DNA from 2 places in the Pseudoalteromonas sp. DY56-GL79 genome. Region 1 is predicted to be linked to the other one. Evidence: riboswitches for the same ligand, from Rfam matches in the RefSeq annotation. Region 1 holds a riboswitch; the other holds the start of a gene.
What was found. Region 1 has a riboswitch for cobalamin ahead of NO992_RS12045 (TonB-dependent receptor domain-containing protein). Riboswitches for the same ligand answer to the same signal wherever they lie in the genome.
Positions count from the first base shown of each region.

Region 1 (4,217 bases):
TGTGGGAGGCGGTTTACCCACCGAGAAGTTAAGCTTATTGTCGCGCTAGCTGCCAGCGCTTATTCACTTCATCAAATAACTGTTGATTAAACGGTACATCAATATTTTGTTTTGCTGCTAGCTCGCAAATATACCCGCACATGGCGTCAATTTCTGTGCGTCTATTATTCGCGACATCCTGATTCATTGAAGAGCGATTGTTTGCGGTTTGTGCCATTACGGTGTAAGCAAGCGTGACTAGCTCGCTAAGCGCTAAGTTTACGCCTGTACTTGCAGCCACTAGTTGTACTTCATTCATTAAATTAAGGATTTGGGCTGCGTATTTGGGCTGTCTTAACTGACCATTTGCGACTTGCTCCAATGCACTTAATGGGTTAATGGCAATATTAACCGCCAGCTTTTTCCAAAGTGTTGGCATGATATCAAACGTGGTTTGGGCATTTTCAAATGTGCTAAACAGTTGCGAGAATACGCGCTGGTAGTGGCATTCAGCTGGTGAATTTAGCGGCCCAAACCAAGTTGCACCTTGTCCTGTATGGTGCACCGTGTCTGCGACTTTATAGCCTGCGATGGATGTGCTTAAGAAGTAGGCGGATTGTGTTTTTTCAAGCGCAGCTAACTCACCAGACCAATCTACCATGCCATTATGACTAAGAATTAGCGTGCCATTTTTTGAAAGAGCAGGACGAAGCGCTCGGAGTGCTTCGATGACCTGATATGCTTTAACGGGAATGATTAGCGTATCTATACTGCTGGCTGGAAGTTCTGCAAGCGTTTTTGTGCTGCATGGGATGGTTTGTTGAATACTTGCTGTTTGATAGCGATAAGTCGCTGCGCGTTTATTTCGAGTGATCAGCGTAATTTGATGAGATTGACTAAGATGCTGGGCGAGCAGTAATCCTATCGCCCCTTCACCTAAAATATGTATGTTAGCCATGTTTTCTGTTGCGCCAACTTGCCCAAATATAAAATAGAACAAAATAACTGACCGCACCGGCTAAATCAGCTAAAAAGTCAGCGGTAGATGCTTGGCGGTACGGTAGTGTATGTTGCATCCACTCAATTCCTGCACCATACAAGGACAGTAGCACTATGTGTGTCCATACTTTCACTTTAAAAGCATGGTGAGAGATAAACGCAAGCACAAAAAACACACCAAAATGTGCCACTTTATCGATATTTGGGAACAGCTTTGGAGACAAGCTAATTTCCTTTGCGAATAGCACCGTACATATAATTAAAGAGATAATCAAAAGAGCTTTATAAACGCGCCGTGTCACAATACATCCTACTTCTGTATGACTAAGCGAGCAGTATACCATCGAAAACTGTCCATTGGGTGAACATCCTAATACGTTGTTTAAAAACTTAAAGTAACTCAAATTAAGCATAAACTGCTATAATCGAGCCAAAATGACTTTAGGAGAGAAGCATGCCTTCATTTGATATTGTATCTGAAATTGATATGACAGAAGCAAAAAATACCGTAGACAACGCGGTTCGTGAGCTTGATACGCGTTTTGATTTTCGTGGCGTAGATGCGTCAATCGAGCTAAGCGGTGAAATGATCAACCTCAAAGCGGAAGCAGAACAGCAAGTTATGCAATTGTTCGATATGTTAGTGGGTAAAGCGGCAAAGCGCGGCCTTGATGTAGCAAGCTTCGAGTTAAAAGACATTGAGCGCTCTGGCAAATACGTATCGCGCAAGGTGGCGTTAAAGCAAGGCATCGACAAAGAGATGGCGAAAAAACTGGTTAAGCTTATTAAAGACTCAAAAGTTAAAGTTCAAGCGTCAATTCAAGGCGATACGGTGCGTGTAACGGGTAAAAAGCGTGACGATTTGCAAGAAACGATGCAACTGGTTCGTACCGGTGAGCTTGGTCAGCCATTTCAATTCAAAAACTTCCGCGACTAGGGCCTGTTGACCTTTCAAGTTTGTTTTTGCAGCAGTTTGATTGGTATTTATGCAAGGCAGAGCCTGCGTAGCATAGTTATTCTATGTAAGTTAGGCGATAACACAGTAGAAATGCCAATCAAGCGCTGCCCTTTGGGTTCCCCTGAGTGCGCTTTGTTCATTGTTGCTCAACTTTTGCCTAGATTACTAGGCGACAAGTCGAGCGTCGCGATCAAAACACACTCAGGAGAACAAAAATCAAACAGCAAAGGTCAACAGGTCCTAGTTACGCTTTCCTTCGTTCCAAAAGTGCATAGATTGCACTTTTGGATTTCTAGACGTCCATTGACAATCATTCCGAAACCCAAGACAATAGCCTCGCATTTTCAAGGTGCTGTACACAACCTAGTGTGGTTGCTAAGTGTATAGATAATCGGGAAACTGGTGCGAACACAAGGGAACATCTAATTGCGTTAATCAATAATAAATTGAGTAAGACAGTTTATTACACGTGATTAGCTTGGATCGGTTCTATGCCAGCGCTGCCCCCGCAACGGTAGAGTGAACTGCCAATCTGCAGATTTACTGAGCCCGGAGACCGGCCTTGAAACAGTCACTTTGTGTTCTTGTACGGTGGGTACAAGTTAGGGGAAACCATGTTAAATAAAACTGCTCTAAGCGCGGCGATAGCGACGGCGCTCTCTTTTTCAGCATTTGCGGATCAAAATGTTGAACATATCACTGTTACTGCCAATAAATTTGAACAGTCTCTAGAAAGCGCATTGTCTGCCATTACGGTTATAGGTCGTGCTGATATTGAAAAAAGCAATGTTCAAGATGTCGTATCGCTACTCGATAATGTCGCTGGTATTCAAGCGGTTAGAAACGGAGGCTTTGGTCAAAGCGTGAGTTTATTTCTACGCGGTAATGATGCTAAGCATACGCTAGTGTTAATCGATGGGGTTCGAGTGACGGATGCAAACTCCGGTGACAATTCGCTCACTAATTTACCACTTAATAGCATCGAAAGAATTGAGATTATTCGTGGTGCCAAAGCTGCAATTTATGGTTCAGATGCCATTGCTGGCGTGATTAATATTATTAGTCGCGAAGGGAATAACAATACAATCGCGCTTACGACTGGGAGTAACAATTACTCCAAGACCGAAGCGACGGTAAATTACAAAAAAGACAAGTTTAGTATTGCAGCTAATGCGGGTTACACTCATACCGATGGCTATGATGTGATTGAGAAAGACCCTGAAGCTGCAATCACAAAAAACCATGACCGTGATGGATATTATAACGGTAATGCCGGTTTAAATGTGCAGTATGGTGATGAAGAAAGTGGCATTTTTAGCTTACGTTCACAGTACAGTGAAGGTGAGGGGGAGTATGACTCTTTTGGTAGTGATGCTTACCGTTTCCATAACTACACCAATAAGTTGGCGTGGAAAAGACGTACTGACAAGTTTAGTCAAAGTGCGTCATACAGCTTAGGTAAGGAACAAAACGTTCAAATCGGCAATAGTGCTGACGATAACGCTTATGTCACCAAACGCAGCCAATTTGAATATCAGTCGCAATATAGTTTAACTGAAGCTTTGATCTTCACTGGTAACTTTACCTTTCTAAATGAAGATGTTGGTGATTCTACCGCCTCTTTTTCAGAGCCTGAGCGTGATAACTTATCTTTAGCACTAGGTGGGTTTTACAACGATGAAAATTGGCTGGCAGAGGTTGTACTGAGAACGGATGATTATGATTTTCATGGTCGTGCAAACACCTATACGGTTGCTGTAGGCAAGCAACTCATGGATGGCCTGAGTGTTAAGTTGAATCATGGTACTGCCTTTAGAGCACCTTCTTTATCACAGGCGTTTGTGATTGATAGTCCTTACTATCTGCCTAACCCAAATATTAAGCCGGAAGAAGCCACTAATAACGAAATTATTGTCACATGGAGCGGCAAGAACTTTCGTGTGGAAGCTGCGGTATACGATAACCGTATTACCGATAAAATCGTTTATCAGCAAAATGATAAATGGAAATACATCCCTTACAATGTTCAGCGCGCTGACTTTGAAGGTGCTGATCTTTCTGTTGAAATTGAAGACAAATTTGGTATCGAGCATACGGTAAATGCAAGCTATGTGAGTGCTAAAGACGCTGATACCGACAAGCAATTACAGCGCAGAGCGAGACGCACCTTAACTTATTCAGTCAGTAAAGAGTGGGAAAATGTCGACGCAACACTGACCTTAGTCCATAGAGGTAATCGCGACGATAAAGTATGGGGAGCTGAAGGTGCATATACAGTGAC
Region 1 covers NZ_JANHZS010000015.1:5,003-9,219, forward strand. The annotation lists gene NO992_RS12030 (ketopantoate reductase family protein) at 35-937, opposite strand; gene NO992_RS12035 (VanZ family protein) at 930-1,202, opposite strand; gene NO992_RS12040 (YajQ family cyclic di-GMP-binding protein) at 1,433-1,915, shown strand; cobalamin riboswitch at 2,270-2,516, shown strand; gene NO992_RS12045 (TonB-dependent receptor domain-containing protein) at 2,551-4,217, shown strand, end outside.

Region 2 (4,217 bases), on a different contig from region 1:
GTTACGATGGGACCGCTTATCGATTTGTGGGGATTTGGTCCTGACAAAAGACCAACAATGCGTCCGTCACAGGCTGAGTTAGACGATATGCGCACTCGTATCGGTGTCGATAAGCTCATTTTAAATGACAGTGGCCTCGCTAAAACAATTGCTGGACTTGAATTATCATTTTCTGCAACCGCTAAAGGTTATGGTATAGATAAGGTCGCCGAGGTAATTGAGAGTCATGATATTCATGACTATATGGTTGAAATTGGCGGCGAGCTGCGAGTTTCAGGTAAGAAGCCGGATGGTGAGTGGCGTATTGCTATCGAGAAACCTGATGCGCCTGTTGGTCAACGCCAAATTCACCGTGTGATAGAGCCTGGCAAAAATGGCATTGCGACCTCAGGTGACTACCGTATTTTCTATGAAATGGATGGTGAAACCTTTACACACCTTATTGACCCAACAACAGGTCGCCCGGTTAAACATGAGCTAGTATCAGTAACGGTACTGCATCCATCTGCGATGACGGCTGATGGCTTAGCAACAGCATTGACTGTGATGGGCACGGAGCGTGCAAAGGCGTATGCCACTGAGCATCAACTCCCCGTGTATTTGATGTATAAAAGTCCTGAAGGGATCAAGAGTTACGCGAGTGAAGCATTTCAGCCGTACTTGAATTAAGCTCTACAACACCCCATAATTTAATTGTGAGTGACGTCATGAAAGCGTATAATTTGCGCGTCGTCACTCAATTCAATGTAGCAATAAAAGGGGCTAGATAATGTCTTTATTCCTCCTTACTTTCGGTTTACTTATGCTTATCGCTGTTGCGATGGCTGTAGGCGTTATCGTACAAAAGAAATCCATGGCCAGTAGTTGTGGTGGTTTAGGCTCAATGGGCATTGACAAAATTTGTGATTGCGACGATCCATGCGACAAACGCAAAAAGCGGTTAGCAAAAGAAGAGATGTGGAAAGAAAACCAGATCCTGTAATCGTAGAATGATATTAATTGAAAACGCAAGCTTAGCTTGCGTTTTTGCTTTTTGGGTAACAAACCTTAGGTTAAGTAAAAATGCAGCGGCAGCTATATTTTGTTCGTCATGGTGAAACGACGCTCTCAGGCCATTTACTTGGAGTGACAGATCCCGAGCTCAGTACCATAGGCGCTCAGCAATTGCTGCAATCATTAACGAGTCTAAGTGGCCCGAAGCGTATTATTAGCTCTCCAAGGAAGCGCTGCCTGAATACTGCTACAGCCTTTGCAAAGCAGTATCAACTCCCCATTGACGTGGAGCCAAATCTCGCCGAATTTGATTTTGGATTATGGGATGGACAACCTTATGATACGCTTTGGCGAGAAACCCAATCTCCAAGTATTGGCGATTTTTGGCAAAACCCTTGGCTGCACACGCCTCCTGAGGGCGAGTCTATGTATGATTTTCATCATCGGGTCACAACGTGGTGGCACAGTATTTTGGCGTCGCCAAGTGAAGAGTGTATCGCCGTCGTAGCGCATGCAGGAGTAATAAAAGCGCTTGTAGCACTTATTCTTGAGCTATCGCCAGAGCTTACTGCATACCAATCGAAGATAGATATTCCTTATGCGGGTATAGTAAAAGTTGAGGTGTTTTACGACAGCAGCCAAACTGCTTGGCCAAAAGTTGTATTTTAGACGTCTAGACTTCATAATATTGCAAATTTCGTGATAGGCAGATATTGGGAATGAGGTGTGAGTCCTCAACTGTCCCCGCAACTGTAAGTGCTTGAGCCTTGTCTCTTGCATAAGTCAGATACCAAGGCCTATCCATATACTTAAGCGGGCAGACTTAAGTCAAAGTTGTCGCTTCTCTATAAGCTACTACTTTGCCGTGCCCAATCAGAGGTGCTATGGCAGTTACTCCACAGTTTCAAGTCGATAAACTTAGCGTGCAGCTTGGTGGTAAAGCCATCTTAAAGGCACTCAGCTTTGCTATTAATTCGGGTGAATTTATTGGTTTGCTCGGACCGAATGGTGCTGGAAAGTCGACTTTGCTGCGCACTTTATATCAATACACAGCACCAAGTTCTGGGTCGCTACTTTTCAATGATAAGCCGCTAGCTAGTTATGGACGTAAGGCTTACGCGAGAAATGTTGCTGTGGTGCTACAAGAGATCCCCGCTGAGTTTACTCTGCCATTATTTGATATGGTATTGATGGGGCTAACACCAAACAAATCACTGCTCGCGACAACGACGGCTGCTGAAAAACAGGCAATCTTACATGCCATTGAGCAGGTTGGATTGAGCCATAAATTGGAGCAATGTTTTAGCTCATTGTCTGGTGGGGAGAAGCAAAGGGCAATGATCGCACGTGCTATGGTGCAAGCGCCTCAAGTATTGATAATGGATGAGCCCACCAGCCATTTGGACATTAAATATCAAATCCAAATTATGGAGCTGGCCAAACAACTTGGCGTTACTATCATCGCGTCTTTTCACGACTTAAATTTGGCTAGCGCCTTGTGCGACCGCTTATTAGTATTAAATAACGGTGAGCTTGTTGCAGATGGGTCGCCACTTGAAGTCATTAACGAAACCCTATTAAGCCAAGTTTTTGGGGTATGCGCAGAGGTTTCTACTGTCCGTCATCCGCCAAATAACAGTGAGATTCCACATATACGCTTTCATTATGGGTATCAGTTATGATTGCCGCAAAGCGGATCGCGTTGATATCGATACTGCTATTGAGCTTGTGCTGTTTTAGCATGCTGATGGCACTAAAGATCGGTGCGATTGATTTATCTTGGCATACAGTTATACAAGCGATTATTAATTTCGATCCCAACGTACTTCAACAACGAGTGGTAGTTGAACTTCGTCTGCCACGGACGTTACTGGCGATGAGCGCGGGAGCAGGACTGGCGATAGCAGGTCTTATTTTGCAAACCGTGACGCGTAACCCTCTAGCTGATCCTTATTTATTTGGTATTTCTTCAGGTGCCTCATTTGGTGTGGTGGTACTTATCGCGCTATTTGGTGCACAGTCTAGCCTAATGATGTCTGGGGCTGCATTTGTCGGAAGTTTGCTGTCTATTTTGTTGCTTTTATTTGTGGCAAAGCGCAATGCAATGCAGCAGGTGGAAACTATGCTCTTGGCGGGAGTCGCACTTTCTTTTCTGTTCAGTGCCTTTACTAGCTTGTTGCTCTATTGGAGTGACCCTCAAGCCATCAGTGCAATCTTGTTTTGGAATCTAGGCTCGTTTGCAAGGGCGAGCTGGCAATGGCTATGGCTTCCTTGTTTGGTCGTGTTGCTGAGTTTTATCACGCTTTTAGTGATGCGTCGGCCACTCAACGCCTTGTTGCTCGGAGATGAGAGTGCCACCACGCTTGGCGTGAATGTAGGACGAGTGCGAATAGGTATGTTGTTATTGAGCTCCTTACTCACCGCAGTACTTGTGGCTGCGTGCGGTGGAGTCGGATTTGTAGGTTTGATGATCCCGCATATCGTGCGCTTTTTTATCTCGCAAGCAAAGGTCATTGGGCTTGTGGCCACCGCGCTTTGCGGTTCGCTATTGATGCTATGGGTGGACGTATTGTCGCGCACGCTTATCGATAATCAGGAACTTCCTGTGGGTGTGATCACCGCCGCCATTGGCAGCGTGTTCTTCTTAGCATTGCTTATTTTCAAAAATCGCCGCTCTGGAGGCGTCGGAGTTACCCATGGTTAAACCGTTAGATACTCGCTTAAACACGCTTATTCAACAGCGCATTGACTTAAAAACCAAACCGCTAGGTGCGCTTGGTAAGCTTGAAGCCTTGGCTGCGCAGCTAGTACAGATCTTCTCACAAGGGCAGGCGCAATTAGACATAGAGCAGTTAGCAATAACGCGCCCTGCAATGTTTGTTTTTGTGGGCGACCATGGTATTGCAAGTCACGGGGTTTCTATCGCGCCAAGCGAAGTGACTGGGCAAATGGTTGCAAACTTTGTGCAGGGCGGTGCAGCGATCAATGTCTTTTGTCGAGAACTTGGTTGGCAGTTAACCGTAGTAGACTGTGGCACATTAGTGCCATGCGAGCCTGCGCCGAATTTGTGCTCACAGCGACTTGGCGATATTACTCATGCTTTCCATAAACAACCCGCGATGAGTGAAATGCAGCTCAAGCAAGGATTTGAATACGGAGAGCAAGTAGTGATGTCCGCTATTGAAGCGGGTAGCAACGTAATTGCTTTTGGTGAAATGGGGATT
Region 2 covers NZ_JANHZS010000003.1:52,745-56,961, reverse strand. The annotation lists gene NO992_RS02805 (FAD:protein FMN transferase) at 1-669, shown strand, start outside; gene nqrM ((Na+)-NQR maturation NqrM) at 770-982, shown strand; gene NO992_RS02795 (histidine phosphatase family protein) at 1,063-1,662, shown strand; cobalamin riboswitch at 1,681-1,809, shown strand; gene NO992_RS02790 (ABC transporter ATP-binding protein) at 1,878-2,675, shown strand; gene NO992_RS02785 (iron ABC transporter permease) at 2,672-3,697, shown strand; gene cobT (nicotinate-nucleotide--dimethylbenzimidazole phosphoribosyltransferase) at 3,690-4,217, shown strand, end outside.
Region 2: another riboswitch for cobalamin. It lies ahead of NO992_RS02790 (ABC transporter ATP-binding protein); the one in region 1 lies ahead of NO992_RS12045 (TonB-dependent receptor domain-containing protein).